One region of the Mesorhizobium sp. WSM3868 genome, then DNA from elsewhere that is predicted to be linked to it. Evidence: riboswitches for the same ligand, from Rfam matches in the RefSeq annotation. Region 1 holds a riboswitch; each other region holds the start of a gene.
What was found. Region 1 has a riboswitch for cobalamin ahead of bluB (5,6-dimethylbenzimidazole synthase). Riboswitches for the same ligand answer to the same signal wherever they lie in the genome.

Region 2: it holds a riboswitch for cobalamin, as region 1 does, so the genes downstream of both, CK221_RS16850 (CbtB domain-containing protein) here and bluB (5,6-dimethylbenzimidazole synthase) in region 1, are expected to answer to the same signal.
Region 3: it holds a riboswitch for cobalamin, as region 1 does, so the genes downstream of both, metE (5-methyltetrahydropteroyltriglutamate--homocysteine S-methyltransferase) here and bluB (5,6-dimethylbenzimidazole synthase) in region 1, are expected to answer to the same signal.
Region 4: it holds a riboswitch for cobalamin, as region 1 does, so the genes downstream of both, CK221_RS25860 (DUF1636 family protein) here and bluB (5,6-dimethylbenzimidazole synthase) in region 1, are expected to answer to the same signal.

Annotation. Positions count from the first base shown of each region.
Region 1 is NZ_NSGB01000006.1:306,339-311,590, forward strand. Features, by position in the region: gene dxs (1-deoxy-D-xylulose-5-phosphate synthase) at 1-735, opposite strand, end outside; gene CK221_RS12990 (pirin family protein) at 868-1,788, opposite strand; gene CK221_RS12995 (DUF2277 domain-containing protein) at 1,797-2,063, opposite strand; gene CK221_RS13000 (exodeoxyribonuclease VII small subunit) at 2,255-2,506, opposite strand; gene CK221_RS13005 (histone deacetylase family protein) at 2,510-3,436, opposite strand; cobalamin riboswitch at 3,551-3,729, shown strand; gene bluB (5,6-dimethylbenzimidazole synthase) at 3,772-4,509, shown strand; gene CK221_RS13015 (hypothetical protein) at 4,540-5,252, opposite strand, start outside.
Region 2 is NZ_NSGB01000009.1:188,042-193,293, forward strand. Features, by position in the region: gene cobO (cob(I)yrinic acid a,c-diamide adenosyltransferase) at 1-386, opposite strand, end outside; gene cobU (bifunctional adenosylcobinamide kinase/adenosylcobinamide-phosphate guanylyltransferase) at 388-909, opposite strand; gene CK221_RS16845 (CbtA family protein) at 902-1,699, opposite strand; gene CK221_RS16850 (CbtB domain-containing protein) at 1,716-1,895, opposite strand; cobalamin riboswitch at 1,932-2,130, opposite strand; gene CK221_RS16855 (gamma-glutamylcyclotransferase) at 2,201-2,887, opposite strand; gene CK221_RS16860 (aromatic ring-hydroxylating dioxygenase subunit alpha) at 3,028-4,227, shown strand; gene CK221_RS16865 (MFS transporter) at 4,196-5,252, opposite strand, start outside.
Region 3 is NZ_NSGB01000001.1:660,898-666,149, reverse strand. Features, by position in the region: partial or broken gene metE (5-methyltetrahydropteroyltriglutamate--homocysteine S-methyltransferase) at 49-2,402, opposite strand; cobalamin riboswitch at 2,491-2,690, opposite strand; gene CK221_RS02980 (prolyl oligopeptidase family serine peptidase) at 3,122-5,251, opposite strand.
Region 4 is NZ_NSGB01000021.1:51,581-56,832, forward strand. Features, by position in the region: gene CK221_RS25850 (NADH-quinone oxidoreductase subunit A) at 1-69, opposite strand, end outside; gene CK221_RS25855 (winged helix-turn-helix domain-containing protein) at 397-1,596, shown strand; cobalamin riboswitch at 1,626-1,826, shown strand; gene CK221_RS25860 (DUF1636 family protein) at 1,865-2,293, shown strand; gene cobW (cobalamin biosynthesis protein CobW) at 2,295-3,332, shown strand; gene cobN (cobaltochelatase subunit CobN) at 3,350-5,252, shown strand, end outside.

The sequences.
Region 1 (5,252 bases):
CTCCTCGAACAGCGTGCCGCCGGTGACGTAACCGCGCGCGTGCTCGACGGCGCGGGTGATGGCGCTGTCGGCGCGCTTGCCGAGATAGGAGGTCAGCTTCTTGCCGAAATCGCGCAGGCCGAGATAAGTCTTGCCGGAGGCAAGCCTCGCCAGATAGGCGCTCATCGCGCCGGTCGGCGGGGCGATCGACATGTCGTTGTCGTTGAGGATGACGATCAGGCGGGCATTGAGCGCGCCGGCGTTGTTCATCGCCTCATAGGCCATCCCGGCGGACATGGCGCCGTCGCCGATGACGGCGATGACATTGTTGCGGCCGCCCGCAAGGTCGCGGCCCATCGCCATGCCGAGGCCGGCCGAAATCGAAGTCGAGGAATGCGCTGCGCCGAAGGGGTCGTATTCGCTCTCTGCGCGCCGGGTGAAGCCGGAGAGACCGCCTTCCTGGCGAAGCGTGCGGATGCGGTCGCGGCGGCCGGTCAGGATCTTGTGCGGATAGGCCTGGTGGCCAACGTCCCAGATCAGCCGGTCTTCCGGCGTGTTGAAGACATAGTGCAGCGCAACCGTAAGCTCGACGACGCCGAGACCGGCGCCAAGATGGCCGCCGGTGTGCGACACCGCGTCGATCAGCTCCGCGCGCAGTTCGGTCGCCAGCTGCGGCAGCTCGCTTTCATCAAGCGCCCGCAAATCCGCGGGGATGCGGACTTTGTCGAGGAGCGGCGTGTCAGGCTTCGGGTTCACTCTGGGACGGCCTGTCAACTTAACCTTGGGTTAACCTTCAAATATGCGCTTTGCTATGCGCGAGATAGGCTGACGGCGCGCCAATGTAAATGCGTGTCAGTGACGCGCCCGGCGCAGAATGTCCATTCTGCGCTAACCTTCCGGCAGCGGAATGAATTCTTCCTCATCGCCAGGAACGATATCGAAGCGGCCCGTCTTCCATTCTTCCTTGGCCTGCTCGATGCGTTCTTTCGAGGACGAAACGAAATTCCACCAGATATAACGCTTGGAGCCCAGCGACGCTCCGCCGAACAGCATGAAATGCGCGCCGCGCTCGGACGACACGACGATTTCCTCGCCCGGTTTGAACACCAAAAGCCGCTCGGCCGGGAAACGGTCGCCGGCAATCGAAACCTCGCCCTCCAGCGTGTAGATGGCGCGTTCCTCAGCGTCGCCGGGGATTTTGACGCTGGCGCCCGCCGCCAGCCGCAGATCGGCATAGAGCGTTTCCGAGGCGGTCGCGACGGGCGAGCGCAGCCCGGAAAATTCGCCGATGACGACGCGGCCGCTAACGCCCTCGGCATCGATTTCGGGCAGTTGGACGACCGACGTGTTCGCGAACACCGGGGCGATTTCTTCCTTGCTGTCCGGCAGCGCCAGCCAGGTTTGCAGGCCGGAAATCGACATCGGCGCGCCGCGCAATTCCTCGGGCGTGCGCTCGGAATGAACGATGCCGCGGCCGGCGGTCATCAAATTCACGTCGCCCGGCGCGATCACCATTTCGGTGCCGAGCGAGTCGCGATGCCTGATCTTGCCGTCGAACAGATAGGTGACGGTGGACAGCCCGATATGCGGATGCGGGCGCACGTCGATCGCGTGGCCGGCACGCAGGATGGCCGGGCCCATGCGGTCGAAGAAGATGAACGGACCGACCAGCCTGCGTTTCGCCGTCGGCAAGGCGCGGCGAACCTCGAAGCCACCAATGTCCTTGGCGTTGGGAATGACCATCAACTCGATCTGGTCGCAGGCGAAGGCGTCGCCGGCCTCGGGATCGTTGCCCGGAAAGAAGCTCATGACCGGCGTCAGGCGAAGCGGAGCGCGGATCGGGCCTTCGCCTTGGCGGCCTCTTCCTCGCGGTTGCGCGGATGCTGGGTGGTTTCGAGGCTGTCAAGCAGCTCGCGCGCGGCGGCGGCGATCGCCTCGACGGCGTGGTTGAAGGCATGCTCGTTGCGCTTGGACGGCTTGGTCGCGCCGCTCAGCTTGCGCACGAACTGCAGCGCCGCGTCATGGACCTCGTCGTCGGTCGCCGGCGGATCGAAGTTGAACAGGGTCTTGATGTTTCGGCACATGCTTTAACTCCTTACCTGCTTTCTGCCCGAACCGGTCTGACATTGTGCACCGAGGTGTGTTGAGATTCAGGTCAGACCAAGCCGAAAATGGCGGGTTCCGAGAACCGGACCAGAGCGTACTTGAAGCACCTGAGCACCGGAACCGCAGAAAGCCGCGTTTGCAGGCGGCCTCACCTGAATATCAATACACCTCACTCGGCGTCGAGCGGCTCCGTTCCAACCGGCTTGCCGTCGCGCGAGAGCCTGATCTTCTCGACCTTGTCCTCGGCGGCCTTGAGCAAGCGGTCGCAATGAGCCTTCAGCGCCTCGCCGCGCTCGTAGATCTTGATCGACTGGTCGAGCGGAACGTCGCCGCGCTCCAGATCATCGACGATCTTCTCCAGCGCGTCGAGCGCCTGTTCGAAGCTCATCGCCTTGACGTCTTGGTTAGCTTCATCAGCCATCATTCATCCCTTCATCAGCCGCCCGACATGGGCGGCGACCGAAAATGCCAATCCTTGCAGATCGTAACCGCCCTCCAGCAGGCTGACGAGCCGGTTGCCGCTGTGGCGCCCGGCGCGCTCCATCAGCTGGCCGGTCGCCCAGTCGAAATCATCCTCGGTCAGGTTGATCGCGGCCAGCGGATCGCGATGGTGCGCATCGAAACCGGCGGAAATGATGATCAGATCCGGCTGGAAGGTGTCGATCGACGGCAGCACGCGCGACAGGAAGGCGTCGCGGAACGTGTCGCTGCCGGTGCTCGGCGCAAGCGGCGCGTTGACGATGTTGCCGGCGCCGGTCTCGCTCTTGGCACCGGTGCCCGGATAAAGCGGCATCTGGTGGGTCGAGCAATAGAGCACCGACGGATCGTCCCAGAAAATGTCCTGCGTGCCGTTGCCGTGATGCACATCCCAATCGACGATGGCGACGCGCTCGGCCAGATGCTTCTCCTGCGCATAACGGGCGGCGATCGCCGCGGTGTTGAACAGGCAAAAGCCCATCGCGGTCGCTTTTTCGGCGTGATGGCCGGGCGGACGCGCGGCAACGAAGACATTGGCGGCACGGCCCTCGAACACATCGTCGACTGCGGCGTTGGCCGCGCCGATCGCCGTCACCGCCGCCTGCCAGCTTTTCGGGCTGGCGCTGGTGTCGGCATCGATCGAGACGATCCCCGTCTCAGGAATCGCAGCGCGGACACGGCCGACGAAATCCTCCGGATGCGCGTAAAGGATCGTCGCCTCGTCGCCTTCCGGCGCCTCGACGCGGTCGAGGGCCGAAAAAGCCTCGTCGTCGAGCACGCGCTCGATGGCGCGCAAACGGTCGGGCCGCTCGGGGTGGCCGGGCGGCGTGAGGTGTTCCAGGAATACCGGATGAGTGTAAAGACGAGTGGTCATGGCGCCTAATCTAGGCACCTGTCGCACGGATAGCCATGTTTCAGCGCCGAATGATTGGGGAAATCGCGCCCAATCGTGTCGCTGGCGGCATTGGCCCGGCTTCGGCTTCGCGATAAGGTCGCGTCGCTGCCTGGTGCCCGCAACGCGGGAGAATCGGGAACACGGTTGAAATCCGTGGCGTGCCCAACGCTGTGAGGGGGACCGCGCCGGCAAACGCCACTGTCCCAGACGGGAAGGCGCCGGATGCGGGTCGATCCCGAGCCAGAAGACCGGCCCGGCAGACATGGTCATCCGCATGGTCAGGCGGAGGACTGCTTATCGCAAGGGGACAAGCGATGCAGGCACGAACAGCCGCCGCCGGCGGCGATGACTTTGACCAATTGGCGCGCGACGCCGTCTACCGAGCCATGTTCACCCGGCGCGACGTGCGCAGCCATTTCCTTGCCGACGATCTCGACGACAGCGTTTTGGCGCGGCTGCTCACCGCGGCACACCACGCGCCGTCGGTCGGCTACATGCAGCCCTGGAACTTCATCATCATCCGGGACGCCACAAGGCGGCGGCAGGTGCGCGACCTGTTTTTGGCCGCGCGCGAACAGGAACTGCCGGCGATCGAGGTGGAGCGGCGGGCGCTCTACCGCAAGCTGAAGCTCGAGGGCATCTGCGAAAGCGCGCTCAACCTGTGCATCACCTGCGACCGCCAGCGCTCGAAGAACTCGCCGCTCGGGCGCTGGCACAATCCGGAGATGGACCTCTACAGCACCGTCTGCGCGGTGCAGAATTTCTGGCTCGCGGCGCGGGCGGAAGGCGTCGGGGTCGGCTGGGTGAGCATCATCGAGCCCGAAGCACTGAAGCGACTGCTGTCGATCCCCGAGCACGTCACGCCGATCGCCTATCTCTGCGTCGGCCGCGTCTCGGAATTCGCGCCGAGGCCCGACCTCGAAGCGCATGGCTGGGGCAAGCGCCTGCCGCTGCCCGAGCTGGTGATGAGCGAGACCTTTTGCGGCGCCGGCGAGGCGCCGCTCAAATCGGCGATCGCTCGCCTTGGATCCCGTGAAGGGGCGAAGCCGTGATCAGGCGGCCTTCGTGGCCGGGGCTGCTGCTCAAGCGGTCCTTGGCGAATCCCAGCGCGAGCCGCCGAAGGGGCTGAGCGCCTTGTCGCGCAGCTCCCTGAACTTGGACGAGGCTTCGGCCAGGCGCCGGTCCCATTCCGGATTGGGGACCTGGCCCTCGATGGTGGCGAAGTAGACCTGCATCAGCGAAGCGATGGCGAAGGGCTCGATGAAAGCCGCCTTGAAGGCCCAGGCGAAGACGATGGCCAACACGAAGGCCCAGCCGGCAAGCTGGCCCGGCATGGCCCAGAGGATCGCGGCGGCGGGCGCCAGCATCAAAAGGAAGATGACGAAGGAAACACCCCACATGATCACCGCCAGCCAGACGGCGTTCTTGACCATCAACTTGCCGTTCTGCGCATAGAGCACGACGCCTTGCCTGGCGGTCTCGAAAGGCGAGTTGGAATTGGTGCGGATGTTGTAGCCGAGGATGATCTCGTCGACATAGGTCAGCGACAGGCGGATGACGGTGTTGATGAAGCTCACCAGACCGCTCAAGCCTGGAATGGGTAGGAACGCAGCAATGCCGCCGATCAGCCCGGTGATGGCGCGGATGGCGCCTTTCACCAGCTGGTCGACGACGAAAAGGATGTTGGCCTCGGCGAAGCGCTTCGTCACCACTTCGCGCGCATAGGCGATCTGGCCCTGGCCGTCGGGAACGTCCTGCCCGTCGATCAGATGGACCATGACGGCGATATGGCCTG
Region 2 (5,252 bases), on a different contig from region 1:
ATCAGCTCGAGCGCCCTCGCCCAGGCAGCCTCGGCGGCGGCAATGTCGCGCTTCAGGTCCTGCGTCTCCCAGGTGAAGCCCTCGCCCATCGCGTGCCAGACGACGCGATCGCCGAAAGCGGCGAAGGCATCCTTCTCGCCCGTGTGCCATTTGCCCTTGATGAATTGGATGACGCCGACGCGCTTGCCGTAGCCGAGCATCCTCAGCGCCAGGCCGAACGCAGCCGTGGTCTTGCCCTTGCCCGGCCCCGTGTTGACGATGAGCAGTCCCTTCTCGATCGTCTTGCCGGCCACCTCGGCATCCTGCACCGCCTTGCGCTTGGCCATCTTCGCGCGATGGCGCTCGGCATCCTTGTCGTCGATGATCGTGTCTTTGATCTCGCCCATGTCACTTCACCTTGAGCGGCAGCCCCGCCACCATAATCAGCACGCTGTCGGCGACAGCCGCGACCTGCTGGTTGAGCCGCCCTGCGGCGTCGCGGAACCGGCGCGCCAGCGCATTGTCCGGCACGATGCCGAGCCCGACTTCGTTGGAGACCACAAACCACGGTCCGCGCGGCTGCGAAAGCACATCCGTGAGCCGCCGGCACTCGGCCGCGATATCGTGGTCCGCCAGCATATGATTGCTCAGCCACAATGTCAGGCAATCGATCAGCACCGGCTGGTGATCGGGCAAAGCCCCGATCGCGCCGACCAAGTCGAGCGGCGCATCGACGGTGACCCAACTTTCGCCACGGCGCGAGCGATGCAGCGCGATGCGCTCGCGCATCTCCTCGTCATAGGCCTGCGCGGTTGCGATATAGGCCCAAGGCGACGGGCTTGCCGCCACCAGGCACTCGGCATGCGCGCTCTTGCCGGAGCGCGCACCGCCTAAGATGAAGGTCAGATGGCCCTCCGCGCGATCAGGCAAAGCTGTCGCGCAGGCTGGTCGATGTACCGGTGAAGCGCCCGCGCACCACACCGACGGCCGCACCGAGCACCAGCCAGAAGACCAGATCGGTGAGGGTCACCGCCACCACGAACTGATGGTGCAGCCCCTCGGGAATCGCCGTCTCGAAGCTGACGGGCTGCGGCGCGCCGACTACGTGCGGAGCGACGATCAGCACGACCGCCAGAATTGCCAAGGGCAGCGACTTGCGAAGGGCGATCAATCCAAGGCCGACCGCGGTTGCGGCCACCGTCGAAATCCACCAGATCTGGCGCGGCAGAAGTTCTGCCGCCGGCATGGCCGGCAGTTCCGGCGGCAGGCCGAGGCCGGGCGCGAGCGTGAAAACCGCAAAACCGGCAAGGCCCCAGAACGCGCCCTGGCGCCAGCTGCCGATGCCACCGGCGAATTCCGACACCGCGACCAGGATCAGCGCGAAGCCGATGCCGGTGACGATGTTGGCGACAACGTTGAAGGCGAAGCGCTCGAAGCCGTCGGCCGGAGCCCAGCCCTCGTCCTCGGTCGGAGCGGCCGCTTCCGTCGACGCAGGAACGGCGCTGCTCATCGCATTGCCCGCCGGTTCGGCCGAGCTCATGGCAGTGCTAGTTCCAGTGTTGGCGGCATGGTCGTGGTGATGACCGCCGCCCGCCTTTTCATAGACTTCCGCTTTGAGGATCAGCGGCACGGTCGCATAGGCCTGCATGCAGGCAAGCGCGATGCCCGCCACGAGCCCTGCGATCGCCGCGACGAACACGACGTTGCGAAACAGATTCATGATATCGGGGCCTTCGTCAGTGGCAGGGAAAAGCCATCGAGTGACGATAGTCGTGGGCAGCGTTGTGGACCGCATCGATGTGCGAGAAGCCGACAAAACCGACGACGAAAATGCCGAGCAGCGCGGCGAGAGCCAGCTGCATGATGCGCGACTGCGAGGAGACGGAGGCGCCGAGGGCGACGGAAGCGGTATTCATGTCTTGTCCTTTCGCCCTCCACCCGAGGGCATCGAAGTCAACTTTCCTGTCGCCGGCAGGTCTCCTGGCTCGCGGATTCGCACCCTTCCCCACCTTCCCGAGGACAAACCTCAGTGGTCTATGGAGAGGACTACCGCACACAGTTGCGGGGGCAGCCACGGCTTAGGGCAAAGACTCCACCCTCACCGCATTCCCTCTTGGCTCCAAAAACGGAACCGACGACGCCATCGACTATAGGCAGAATCGTCGCGACCGGCAAACCAAATTCCGTCACGCCGCAGCGTGATTGCGGCACCGGTTTCGGACTAAGATCCGGCGATCCGCTCGGCGACGAGCTGCTGCAATCGCCACAAATGGCGGTCGTGAATACCGCGCTGTTCGAGGTTCTTCACGGTGTTGTAGAGATAGTCGGCGCCTGAACCCCAGTGGCCGCACGAGGTCGCCAGCCTGTCGACCACCTCGTCTTCGTTGAGTGGGCCGGCATAGGTCGTGCCTTTGCGATTGATAACGAAGGCAAGCGCTCTCAACGGTCCCTTGTCGGTTGCGAGTTGCAGCAGGCGAGGTCGGTAGCTGGTCGGCTTCAGCGTCATCTCGCGGCGAAAAAGCCTGTCCAAGGCCTGCCGGCGGTCACCACCGTTCAGGCGGAAAGCAACGCCCTTGCATTGGCCGCCACGATCCAGCGCCATCATCAGGCCGGGGCTTTGCTTGGTGCCGCGCCAGCGCGTCATCTTCATGCAGAAGGAGCGATGCCAGCCGCGTGCCACGGCGACGCGCTCCTCGACATGCTCAATCTCGGGCTTCCAGATCAGCGAGCCGTAGCCGAACAGCCAGAGAGGCTCGGTTGCAGGTAGCTCGGCCTCGAATGCATCCAGCATGGCTTCATAGTCGCTGTCCACGAGATGCTCGGCATCCGGGTCGGGCCCCGGGTCATCGACCGCGCGAAAACAGCGGGCGACCAGTTCCACGGTCAGCGACATCGTTCTTGCAGGCATGCTTGCAATCCTGGGCAGCCGGCGGAACCGCAGGCGATTACGAAGTGACCTTAAGGGCAGCATCCGGAAGCGACAATGGCCGCGCAATTGACAACGGTCCTGCCCGGGTGTCGGCTGTCATCAGCCAAGGGGAGCCGCTCATGCAGCCAAATCCTAGGGAACACAGCCGCTACAATGGCCTCACCAGCCTCGAGCCGACATTGCCTGCAAGCGCCTATCGGGAAGCCGACGCTTACCGGCTCGATCTCGAAGCGATCTGGTATCGGAGCTGGCTCATGGTTTGCCGCGAAGCCGATCTCGCGGAACCTCTTGCCTTTCGAACCGCGCGTATCGGCTCGCAGGAGGTCGTCGTGCTGCGCGACGAGACCGGGAGCTTGCGCGCCTTCCACAACACCTGCCGGCATCGCGGCTCGCAGCTCTGCCAGGAAAGCGAAGGGCGGCTGAAGGCAAGGCTGCTCACCTGCCCCTACCACGCCTGGACCTATTCGCTGCGCGGCGATCTCGTCCGTATCCCATCGAAATCGCTGCCCGAAGGCTTCAACAAGGACAATTATCCGCTCTACCGGGTGGCGCTGTCAGTGTGGCGCGGCCTCGTCTTCATCAATCTCGCAGAGGATCCCGATGGCTCGGCGGAAGCCTCCTTCGACTCCGCCTCCCGCGATCTTTCGAATTGGCCGCTGGAGACGCTCGTCCCCGGGCACCGGCTCACCAAGGTGATGAACTGCAACTGGAAAATCTTCTGGGAGAACTTCAACGAATGCCTGCATTGCCCTGGCGTCCACAAGGACCTGTCGCGGCTGGTGCCGATCTATGGCCGCGGCCTGATGGCGAGGCATGACGATCCGGAATGGGCGCGCTATGCGGATAATGATGCGCCGGAGTTTTCCGGCGGCCTGCGCGCCGGCGCCGAGACCTGGTCGCGCGACGGACGCGTCCATGGACCGGTCTTTGCTGGGCTGACGCCGGCCGAGCGAGCCGCCGGCCAGACCTACGCTACCTCGCTGCCCTCGATGTTCGTCGTCGGCCATGTCGACTATGTCCGCACGATGCGTCTCGCCCCGCTCGGGCCCGAGCAAACGGAGCTCACCGCCGAATGGCTGTTCGCGCCCGATGCCCTGGCACAAACCGATATCGACAACATCGTCGCCTTCGGCGCGCAGGTGCTGGAGGAGGACGCCGCGATCTGCGAGATCAACCAGAAGGGCCTGCACTCGATCCGCCACCAGGCCGGCGTGCTGATGCCCGAGGAGTACGATTTGCGCCGCTTCCACGAGTGGGTGCGTGGGCGCCATGCGGCGTTGCAGCCGGTCAAAACGACTTCGGCAGATAGCGCCAAGTGAAGAAGCCGCAGAAGGCGGCCAACAGGCCGAGCGTGGCGAACACCGAGCCGAGACCGAAGAAGGTCAGCACCACCGAATAGACCAGCGGCGGCGTCAGCTCGGAAAAATCGAGATAGGTTCGATAGACAGCTGCCATCTGCGCCCTTTCATAGGAACGCACCGACCGCATGAAGGCGGTCGAGCCCAGCGCGTCGAGCGCGATGGTGAACAAGGCGCCGCCGAGCAGGAAGGCGGCGGTGAGCAGCGGCGCGGCGGCGCCGACGCCGCCGGCCGCGAAAAGCATCGCCGCCATGGCGAAATAGGCGAAAGCCATGGTCCGACGGCCGCCGAAGCGCTTTCCCGCCCTGCCCCAGAAGATCGCCATGAACAGAAGCGCATTGCCTGCCGAAACCAGCAGCCCGCCGGCAAGCTTGCCCTCGCCCGTGATCACCATGAACAGCGGGCCATAGACGAAGAAGGTCGTCCAGAAACACGAGCGGCCGAAGGCGATCAGCCACGCGAGGCGCAACCGCGGCTGCGCGACGAAGCGGCCGATATTGGCGAGCGGGTTGATCGGACGGCTCTTGCCGGGACGGATCGAAGGGTTGTCGCCCAGCCGATAGGTCCAGAACAACGCCAGCAGCGCCAGCGCGAAGGCCACGACCGCGCCGTGCGCGGCATAAATCCCGAAGCGCGTATAGAGGAAAATGCCGAGCGTCGGCCCGCCGGTCCAGGCGAACATCGACCAAGCCATGCGCAGCGATTCCGCCTGCATGAAGTCGGTCTTGCGGATGTGGTCCATGATGTAGAGGTTAAGTGTGATGGACAGCGCGCTCGCCCCCATGACACGGCACAGCATCCCGGCGAGTTGTCCCGGCAGCGTGTGGGTAACGAAGAACACCGAGCCGATCGCCAGCATCAGGCAGCCGCCCGTGTAGATCCAGCGCCGCGCGAAGCGGCGGATCAGCATCGGCATGAACAGCGTCACCGACAGCCCGAGCAGCGACACGATGGTGTAGAGGATCGAGACGATCTGCTCATTGTGC
Region 3 (5,252 bases), on a different contig from region 1:
GCCCGGGGTGCAGCGTCGCCGCTCACCGCCGGCGAGTGTCACCGAGCCCTACGCCGTCTGCGCTTTTTCCCGAATTGCGCGTGCAGCAGCCACCATGTTCGCCAGGGCAGGCCGGACCTCCTCCCATCTGCGCGTTTTGAGACCGCAGTCGGGATTCACCCACACTTGGTCATCCAGGAATCGTTCGCGCGCAAGCATGATGAGATTGGAAATCTCGCCCACTTCCGGGACCCGCGGCGAGTGAATGTCATAGACGCCAGGTCCGATGTCGTTCGGATACTTGAAGGTTCGAAGCGTATCAAGCAGTTCCATCTGCGAGCGCGAGGTTTCAATGGAGATCACATCGGCATCCATTGCGGCAATCGCGTCCACGATGTCGCCGAACTCGGAGTAGCACATATGGGTGTGGATCTGGGTCGCATCGCCGACGGCCGTCGAAGCCAGCCGGAAGCATTCGACAGCCCAGTCGAGATAGGCCTCCCAGTCGGCCGCGCGCAGCGGCAAGCCCTCGCGCAGTGCGGCCTCGTCGATCTGGATCATCTTGGCGCCGGCCTTTTCAAGGTCGCTCACTTCATCGCGAATGGCGAGCGCGACCTGGCGGCAGACGGCTGAGCGCGAAAGGTCGTCTCGGACGAAGGACCAGTTGAGGATCGTCACCGGGCCGGTAAGCATGCCCTTCACCGGCTTCAGCGTTAGCGACTGGGCATATCGCCACCAATTCAGTGTCATCGGATTTTGTCGCGACACATCTCCAATGATGATCGGGGGTCGCACAAAGCGCGAGCCATAGCTCTGCACCCACCCGTGTTGCGTGAAGGCGAAGCCGCAGAGCTGCTCGGCGAAATATTGCACCATATCGTTGCGCTCGAATTCGCCGTGGACCAGCACGTCGAGTCCAATCTCTTCTTGCCAGCGAACGGCGGCTCTTATCTCTTTCTTCAGGAACGCTTCATAGTCGATGTAACTCAGCTGGCCTTTGGCATGAGCTGCCCGCGCCTTGCGAATCTCGGCTGTTTGCGGGAAGGAGCCGATCGTCGTGGTGGGGAGGAGGGCAAACCAAATGCGTCGGCCTGAAGCTTGGAGCGGACGGGAAATGCGCTCTTCCGACGCGTCATGCCGACCTTGATGCTGGCGATCCGGCCTTCGACCAGCGGATCATGCACCTTCGCGGATGTCGCGCGAACGGCGGCAGCCTCAGCCGACGCCTCCAGTTCGGCGGCAACTGCGTCCCGGCCTTCGGCCAGGGCACGGGCGAGCACGACCAGCTCGTCGGTCTTTTGCGTTGCGAAGGCGAGCCACGACCTTACATCCGCATCGAGTGCCGTCTCCATGTCCAGGTCGATCGGCACATGCAGCATCGAGCAGGACGGGGCAATCTCCACCCGCTCCAGCGGCCAATCGGCGACGATCGACTTGATACGGTCAAGTACGGCAGGCAGGTTCGCGCGCCAGACGTTGCGGCCGTCGATCAGCCCGAGCGAGAGCACAAGTTCCTTCCGCGCGAGCCGGCCGATGGCGTCCAACTGCTCTGGAGCGCGCACGAGATCCACGTGCAGTCCCGCCACGGGCAGAGAAATTGCGGTCTCGAGATTGTCTCCCAGCGATCCGAAATAGGTAGCGACCATGATCTTCAACTCGGGTGCTGCTTTCGACAGCCGGGAGTAGGCGAATTGGAGCGCATCCCGTTCGTTGGGAATCAGATCGAGCACGAGCGCCGGCTCATCGATCTGCACCCAATCGGCTCCCGCGAGCTTTAGCCTCTGCAGGAGCACCTCGTAGACAGGCAGCAGCCGTGGCAGGAGCGCGATAGGGTTGAAACCTTTCTCAGATGACTTCGCCAACTTGAGAAAGGTAACCGGTCCAAGCAGGACCGGGCGAGTGTGGATGCCGAGCGCCTTGGCCTCGAGGAAATGATCGACCGGTTTCGCCGACGAGAGGGAAAAGCTCTGATCGTCCGTGAGTTCCGGCACTATGTAATGATAGTTGGTGTCGAACCATTTGGTCATTTCCATCGCGGCAAGGCCATGCCGACTGGCCGCATGCTCGTCACCGGCATGTCCACGATCCGCGGCCTGACCTTGGTTGCCGCGCGCCATGGCGAAATAGATATCGAGTGGGACCTCGCCGCCAGTCCAGGCGTATCGTGCCGGCACGGCGCCGACCATGGCGACTGTGTCGAGCACATGGTCATAAAGTGAGAAATCGGTTGACGGGATTTTCGACACGCCGCGATCGTGCTGCTCCCTCCAGCTAGCGGCACGCAGCGTCTTCGCCGTCGCGAGCAGGTCGGCAGCGGGAGAATTTCCGGACCAGTAGTTTTCAAGCGCGAATTTCAGTTCCCGCCGTCGACCGATACGCGGCACGCCGAGCGTTGCTACAGCAATTCGTTGAGAGACAGTCATGCCATACCCCGATGGTTGGGGCGGGGGACAAGGAACGCGGGTTAGGCGGCACGAAGCCGAGCTACCGCGACCACCGGACACCCCGCCCGTGGACGTTGTTCGTCGTGGCAGGTCTCCTGGCTCGCGGGTCAAAGCCTGTGCCCGTCTTCCCGAGGCCGTTCGCCTCAGTGACATCAATGGGCTTGGCTCGCCGCTAACAGTTGCGGGGGCAGCGCCGGCATCGCACGGCTTCCCTCTTAGCTCCGCTACGGCAGTGCCGCGCGGAGAACCATGACATGCGCACAATCACAGCAGCTTCGCTGCTTGTCAATACCATATAACGAGATGTTTATGTGATTATGCGAAAAGCGCCTTGCGCTGGTCGGTCTTTCGTCCGAATATGCCCCCGAGCCGGGCAGGCGGAACTGCCCAAAGCTTGGCTCGCAGATCGGTGTCGTAGACGGGCGCGAGCAATAAGGGGGAGGTGGAGGGGGAAGACGCGCAGGGGGATTTTGGAAACGCGACAGCCTGCTGTGCCAGCAGCACCAGGACGACGGCCGCTGCTACTCCCCGCGACACGTTCATTCGCTTTGTTGCCATGATATTTTTCCTTGCTCTTCAGAATTGTAGTCTGTGGTGTGAAGTGCTCCGTCGATTGATTGAGATCGACAAGGCGCTAGCGCGCATTGTGCAAACTGTACTCGCACGGTTTGTACCTTGTCCCAGTCCTCGACCTGTACTCACTCATCGGAAGTTCGCCCTTGTCGAGCTCCGGGTCCTTTATGAAAGCCATCGGCATGCCACCCGATCGCGCTGCGAAGAAAACCGATACCGAGGCTGATGAATGCGGCTCGCTCCCGATTGTCCTTGCCGTAGCCGTGCCCGCCCGCGCTGGGCTCGTAGAAGTAAGCGGGATAGCCAAGGGCCTGCAGCTTTGCCGCCATCTTGCGCGCATGGCCCGGGTGGACGCGGTCGTCGCGTCTCATGGTGGCGAGCAGGATAGGCGGATAGGGCTGTCCCGACGACGCGGCGTGATAGGCCGAGATTTCACTCAGGAAAGCCCAATCGTCAGCCTTGTCGGGATCGCCATATTCGTCGATCCAACTCGCGCCTGCCAGAAGCTTGGTGTAGCGGCGCATGTCGACAAGCGGAACCGTGCAGAACAGCGCGCCGAAACGCTCAGGATAGCGGGTAAGCATGTTGGCGATCAGCAGGCCGCCATTTGAGCCGCCCTGGGCGGCAATCCGCCTCGGCAGCGTGATGCCCCTTCGCACGAGATCGGCGGCAACGGCGGCGAAATCGTCATGGGCGAGACGCTTGCCCTCCCTGCGCCCGGCTTCGTGCCAGCAGGTGCCGAACTCGCCGCCGCCGCGGATGTTGGCCACCACACACGTGCCGCCGCGCTCGAGCCACAGCTTGCCGAGGGTGGAGTTGTAGGAGGGCAGGAGCGATATGCCGAACCCGCCATAGGCGGTAAGGTGAACTGGGGCATCTCCGTTCCCGTTTGGTGGACCGACCTGCGTATAGGGGATCATCTCACCATCGATCGAGACTGCCTCGTGGCGTGTGATCACCAGTGCGGATGCGTCGAAATTCTCCGGGCTGCGCTTCAGAATTGCTGAAGCGCTGAGAGGCGGCGCGGCCTTGAGATCGAACAGCAAAAGCTGCGGCGGCGTGATCGGATCCTGAACGCAAACCAGGACCTCCCCATTGGTCTCGTGATCTGCCGCATCGAGTGACCAGAGGTGAACAGTCCCTTGCGACGGCAAGGCGTCCAGGGCTCGGCGTGTCCATTCCTGCGGGCCTGGGGTGAACACCTCGAATCTCGGAGCGAGGTTCGCCAGGTAGTGGATAATGAGCTTCCCGTCATTCCAGAAGAATGACTGCAGACAGCGCCTCTCGGCTGGTTCAAACAGGGTACTAAAATGACGCTCTCCAGCAAGGAAAGAGGAAAGCGAAATGCCGATTAGTGCGTCGGCGCTATAGGTCGTCCCGGCGACCGTCCATGGTTTGCGCGGCTTTACCGCCAGCCAATCGCCGAAGTTAGCCCACCTGGCGTCCTTCGGAAGATCGATCTCTGTCTTCGGCCCGCTTCTATCACCAATGTGGACTTTCTTCGCGAGCCAGCCCAATTGCTCAATGAACCACAAGCGCTCGCCCTCGGCGGTACGGTCCAGATGGCCATTCACACCGAGGGTTTCGGAACCGGTCTCGAAGATTACCGGCGCGGTGAGCGGATCCGCGCCACGCTTCCACAGTCGCACGGTGCGTGGGTAGCCGCAGCGCGTTGCCATGCCATCGCCAAGCGCACTGCATAGCACAAGAGTGTTGGGGTCGAGCCAATCAATGTCGCCCTTGGCCTCTGGCAGATTGAAACCGTCGGCGACAAAGCTGAGAGAGCTCAGGTCGAATTCGCGATGCACGACCGCATCGCTGCCGCCGCGCGACAGGCGCAGAACGGCTCTTTCCCGTCTCTCCGGCTCGATCAACGCACCACTCCAGACCCAGTCCTCTCCGTCGCTAGCCGCGAGCGCATCCAGATCGAGCAGTAGCTCCCATTGGGCGTCCGCGTTCACGTAGAGGGCAAGGGTGGTTCGGCGCCACAGTCCTCGCGGATTGCCAGCATCTTGCCAAAAATTGTAGAGGTACGGACCGCAGCGCGTGACCAGGGGAATCCGGCCGGGACGATCGAAAATCGCCGTAAGCGCCGCCCGGTCGCGCTCGAACTGCGTTCCCGCGAAGTCCTTCAAGGTTTTCGCCGACTGGTTGGCGGTCCACGAAAGTGCCCGTTCACCATCCACATCTTCAAGCCAAAGATGGGGGTCATCGTCGGGCGCATTCAGTGTCGGGCGGAAATCGAATTCAGTCATG
Region 4 (5,252 bases), on a different contig from region 1:
CAGGCCGACGACCATCGCCACTGCGATGAAGAGCACGATGGGCAGATACGAACTTAGGAGTGCGCTCATGCGGCGACTTTCCTTCGGCGGCCAGTTCACTCTGATTACAGCAACGGACTCTAAGGCGGAAGCGTGACAGTTTAACCCGCTGAACCGTTTTAGGTGGCCTATGCTGCGACGCGGCGAGGGTTAGCGCAGCGGTTTCGGCGACGCAAGTCAAACCTTGTTCAAAATCCGGCGCTGGACGCCATATCGGAAGAAACTGGTCCGATCCGCTCCTGTTTGATTTCCTTCATGTTTTACTCCACTTTTCTATCCTGACATATCTCCCGCCATTTGCCTGCTAGCATGGCCGGAATCACCGACTGGAAACCCCGGCAAAGGATCGGTAGCTGGATGAAGGAAAAGATCTCGCTCGCCGCAGCAAGGCGCATTGCGCTCGGTGCGCAGGGTTTTACCGATGCGCGGCCTGCCGGCACGCCCGATCGTCGCCATCTCGCCCGCGTGCTTTCCCGAACTGGCCTGCTGCAGATCGATTCCGTCAGCGCCGTGGTGCGCGCCCACTATATGCCGCTCTATTCGCGCCTCGGCCCCTACCCGCTTGCGCTGCTCGACAACGCGGCCGTCACCCGCAAGCGAACCGTCTTCGAATACTGGGCCCATGAGGCTTCCTTCCTGCCCGTCGAGACCTATCCGTTGATGCGCTGGCGCATGCAGCGCGCCGAGCAAGGCGAGGAAATGTATCTCGGCCTCGCCAAATGGGGCCGCGAGCGCAAGGCGATGATCGAGGAGATCTACGGCCAAGTCGCGCAACGCGGGCCGATCGCCGCCTCCGACATCGAAGGCCACAAGGGCAATGGCGGCTGGTGGGGCTGGAGCGAGGCCAAGCACGCTTTCGAATGGCTGTTCTGGGCCGGGCGCATCACCACCGCCTACCGGCGCGGATTCGAGCGCTATTACGACCTGCCCGAGCGGGTTCTGCCGCAGGCCGTGCTCGACCTGCCGGTGCCCTCGGTCGAGGACGCGCATCGCGAATTGCTGCGCATTTCCGCGCGCGCCCACGGCATCGCCACCTATGGCGACCTGCGCGACTATTTCCGCCTGGCGCCGGGCGATACGAAGGCCAGGATCGAGGAACTGGTCGAGGTGGGCGAACTGGTGCCGATGAAGGTCGAAGGCTGGGACAAGCCCGCCTATCTCCACAAGGACGCCCGCTTTCCGCGCCGCATCGAGGCCCGCGCCCTGCTCGCGCCCTTCGATCCGGTGGTTTTCGAACGCACCCGGACGGAAAAACTCTTCGGCTTCCGCTACCGCATCGAGATCTACACGCCGGCCGAGAAGCGCCAGTACGGCTACTACGTGCTGCCTTTCCTGCTCGGCGACCGCATCGTTGCCCGGGTCGATCTGAGAGCTGACCGCCCGGCCGGCGTGCTGCGCGTCCATGCGGCTTTTGCCGAAGCCGGCGCTCCCGCCGAAACGGCCGCACAGCTCTTCGATGAGTTGAAACAGATGCAGGCATGGCTCGGCTTGGAAACCATCGAGGTGACGCCGGCCGGCGACCTTGGGCCGGCGTTGGCCGACATTTCGGTGTCGTAGCCGCGCGTTGACATGCCAGCACCTCTAAGCCTAAATCCGCCGCAGACGGTCTCCTCCCGGCAAGGGGAGGAGCCAAGAGGGAATGCGGTGCGGGAAAACCCAAATCCGCGGCTGTCCCCGCAACTGTGAGCGACGAGCCTCAGCCGAAAACCACTGGGATGTTTCCCGGGAAGGCGGCGCAAGGCGACGACCCGCGAGCCAGGAGACCTGCCGTCTGAGACATGAGAATCCGATCGCTCGGCGGGTTTTCCGGGCAAGGAGCCTGGTTTTGGATCGCAACGTCAGTTTTCCGGCTAATACCGCGGACATTTCGTCCGAACCCCGCGACGCGCTATCGGAAGTGACCGTCATCGTCTGCTCCTCCTGCCGCGATGAGACCGGTTCGGACGCGCATCCGCGCGCCGGCGCCCTCCTTGCCGAAGACGCGCGCCGCGCCGCGCCGGACGAGAAAATCCGCATCCGCACCGTCGAGTGTCTCGGCAATTGCAAACGCCGCCTGAGCGCGGCGCTGCTGCGCGACGGCTGCTGGAGCTATGTCTTCGGTGACCTGGAAACGACCAGCGGCGCCGACCTCGTCACCGGCGCAAAGCTCTTTGCCACCTCGACCGACGGCCTCATCCCCTGGCGAGGCCGGCCCGATTCCCTCAAGCGCGGCCTGGTTGCCCGCATCCCTCCCCTCGACCTGCTGAAGGACTGACATGACCGCATCCCTCTCCCGTGTTCCCTGCACTGTCGTCACCGGCTTTCTCGGCGCCGGCAAGACCACGCTGATCCGCAACCTGCTCGAAAACGCCAAGGGCAAGCGGCTGGCGATCATCGTCAACGAATTCGGCGATGTCGGCATCGACGGCGAGATCCTGAAAGGCTGCGGCATCGACACCTGCCCAGAGGAAAACATCGTCGAGCTCGCCAATGGCTGCATCTGCTGCACCGTCGCCGACGATTTCGTGCCGGCGCTCGACCAGATCCTGTCGCGCACGCCGAAGGTCGACCACATCCTGATCGAAACCTCCGGCCTCGCTTTGCCGAAGCCGCTCGTCCAGGCCTTCCAGTGGCCGACGGTGAAGAGCCGCGTGACGGTCGATGGCGTCATCGCCGTGGTCGACGGTCCGGCGCTGGCCGACGGCCGCGTCGCCGCCGATATGGACGCCCTGCAGGCGCAGCGCGCCGCCGACGATTCCCTCGACCACGATGATCCGGTCGAAGAGGTGTTCGAGGACCAGATCGCTTGCGCCGACCTGATCATCCTGTCGAAGAGCGATCTGATGGACGCGGCCGGCTCGGAGCGCGCCAACGCCGTCATCGGCGAGCACGTGGCGCGCGCCGTCAAGGTCGTACCGACCGCACAGGGCAAGGTCGACCCGTCGGTGCTGCTCGGTCTTGGCCTCGCCGTCGAAGACGACATCGAGAACCGCAAGACCCATCACGATGACGAGCTCGACCATGAGCATGACGATTTCGACTCCTTCGTCCTCGATATCCCGTCCATCGCCAGTCCGGATGAGCTGGCAAAGCGCGTCGCTCTCGCCGCCGAGCAGGAAAACGTTCTGCGCGTCAAAGGCTTTGTCGAGGTGGGTGGCAAGCCGATGCGGCTGCTGCTCCAGGCCGTCGGCCCGCGCGTCAACCACTATTACGACCGCGCCTGGACGTCGAACGACGACCGCCGATCGCGGCTCGTCGTCATCGGCCTCAAAGGGCTGAACCGCCGGGCGATCGAGCGTATCCTCGCCGGCTGAGGCAAGACCGAACCGCGATGCACATCCTCACCACGACATCCGCCTCGCTCGACGATCTCGCCGAGCCGATCGACCTCAGGCAGACGCCTGCGGATGTCGTGGCACTGTCCTTCACCGACAGCGATCTCGCCGGCCTCGCCGCTGCGTGGAAGGCCGACGCCGCGCGGCTGCCGTCGATGCGGCTGGCAGCACTTCGCGATCTCCGCCACCCGATGTCGGTGGATCTCTGGATCGACAGCGTCGCGCGCCATGCCAGGGTCGTCCTGGTCCGCATTCTCGGCGGCTACGACTGGTGGCGCTACGGCTGCGACCAGCTCGCAGCGGTTGCGCGCGAGCGAAATATCAAACTGGCGCTGCTGCCGGGCGAAAGCCACGACGAGGATCTGCGGCTGATCGAAGGCTCGACCCTGCCGCGCGCCGAACTCGACGCCCTGCTCGGCTATTTCCGCGAAGGCGGCCCGGCGAACATGAGCGCGCTGGTGCAAAGACTGGCAAGGCTCGCCGGGTCGGATACGGCCGTGGCCGAGCCGGTGAGCGTGCCGAAGGCGGGGTACTATCAACCAGGAATCGGAGTTGTCGCGAAATCAGTCTTCTTGAACGTCGGCGATCCGTCACACCCCCCTCTGTCCTGCCGGACAGAGGGGGGTGTGACGGACCTCAACATCGACAGCGTCGGTGCCCCCGTCATCCCCATCCTCTTCTACCGTTCGATGCTGCTCGCCGCCGACGTCGCCCCAATCGATGCACTCGCAGATGCCTTTCGCTCGCAGGGCATGACGCCAATGCCGATCTTCGTTTCGAGCCTCAAGGACCCGGTATCGCTGGCTTTCGTCGAAACCGCCATCGCCTCGCTGAACCCGTCCGCCATCGTCACTGCAACCGCCTTCGCCTCCGGTGCCGAGCCGGGTGCCGAAACGCTCTTCGACCGCGCCGGCGTGCCCGTGTTCCAGGTCATCGTCGCCACGACGCGGCGCGAAGTCTGGGAGAAAAACCAGCGCGGCCTGGCGCCCGCCGACCTTGCCATGCATGTCGTGCTGCCCGAGCTCGATGGCCGTATCCTCGCCGGCGCGATCTCCTTCAAGGGCGAGATTGACACCGATCCGGCGCTGGCCTTCCGCGCCTTCACCAACCGTCCCGAGGCGGATCGCGTCGCGCAGGTCGCCGCCCGCATCGCCGCCTTCCTCCGCCTTCAACGGACGCAGCGGGCGGAACGCAAGCTGGCGATCCTGATTCCGGATTATCCAAGCGCGCCCGGACGCACCGGCTATGCTGTCGGCCTGGATGTGCCGTCGAGCGTGCTCGCCATGCTGCATGACCTGAAGGAACAGGGCTATACGGTTGACAGGATTCCGCAATCGCCGCGCAGATTGCTGGATGTGTTGGAGGTGGGTGGACTTGGTCTCACCTTACAGGAATATCTCGCCTTTTCGGCAGCGCTTCCCGAAGGTGCACGCGACACGGTTGAGGCAGCATGGGGAAGAGCCAACGGCAAAGCTCACGTCAATGCGCCCCCCTCTGTCCTGCCGGACATCTCCCCCTCTAGGGGGGAGATTGCGCCTGCATCGATGCTTTCGCCAATCATCAACGCTGGAGGAGAAGCGCCGTCAGCGAAACTGCCAATCTCCCCCCTTGAGGGGGAGATGTCCGGCAGGACAGAGGGGGGTGTTCAAGCGCCTCCTTCCGCAAGCTTCCCCTTCCGCGCCGCCACCTTCGGCAACGTTACCGTGGCGCTGGCCCCCGACCGTGGTCGCTCCGCAGACCGCCGCGCCGACTACCACGACCCGACCCTTCCCCCGCGCCACGAACTGATCGCCTTCGGCCTGTGGCTGCAAAAGTCGCTCGGCGTCCACGCCATCGTCCATGTCGGCGCGCATGGCACGCTGGAATGGCTGCCGGGCAAGACGGTCGCGCTCTCCGACA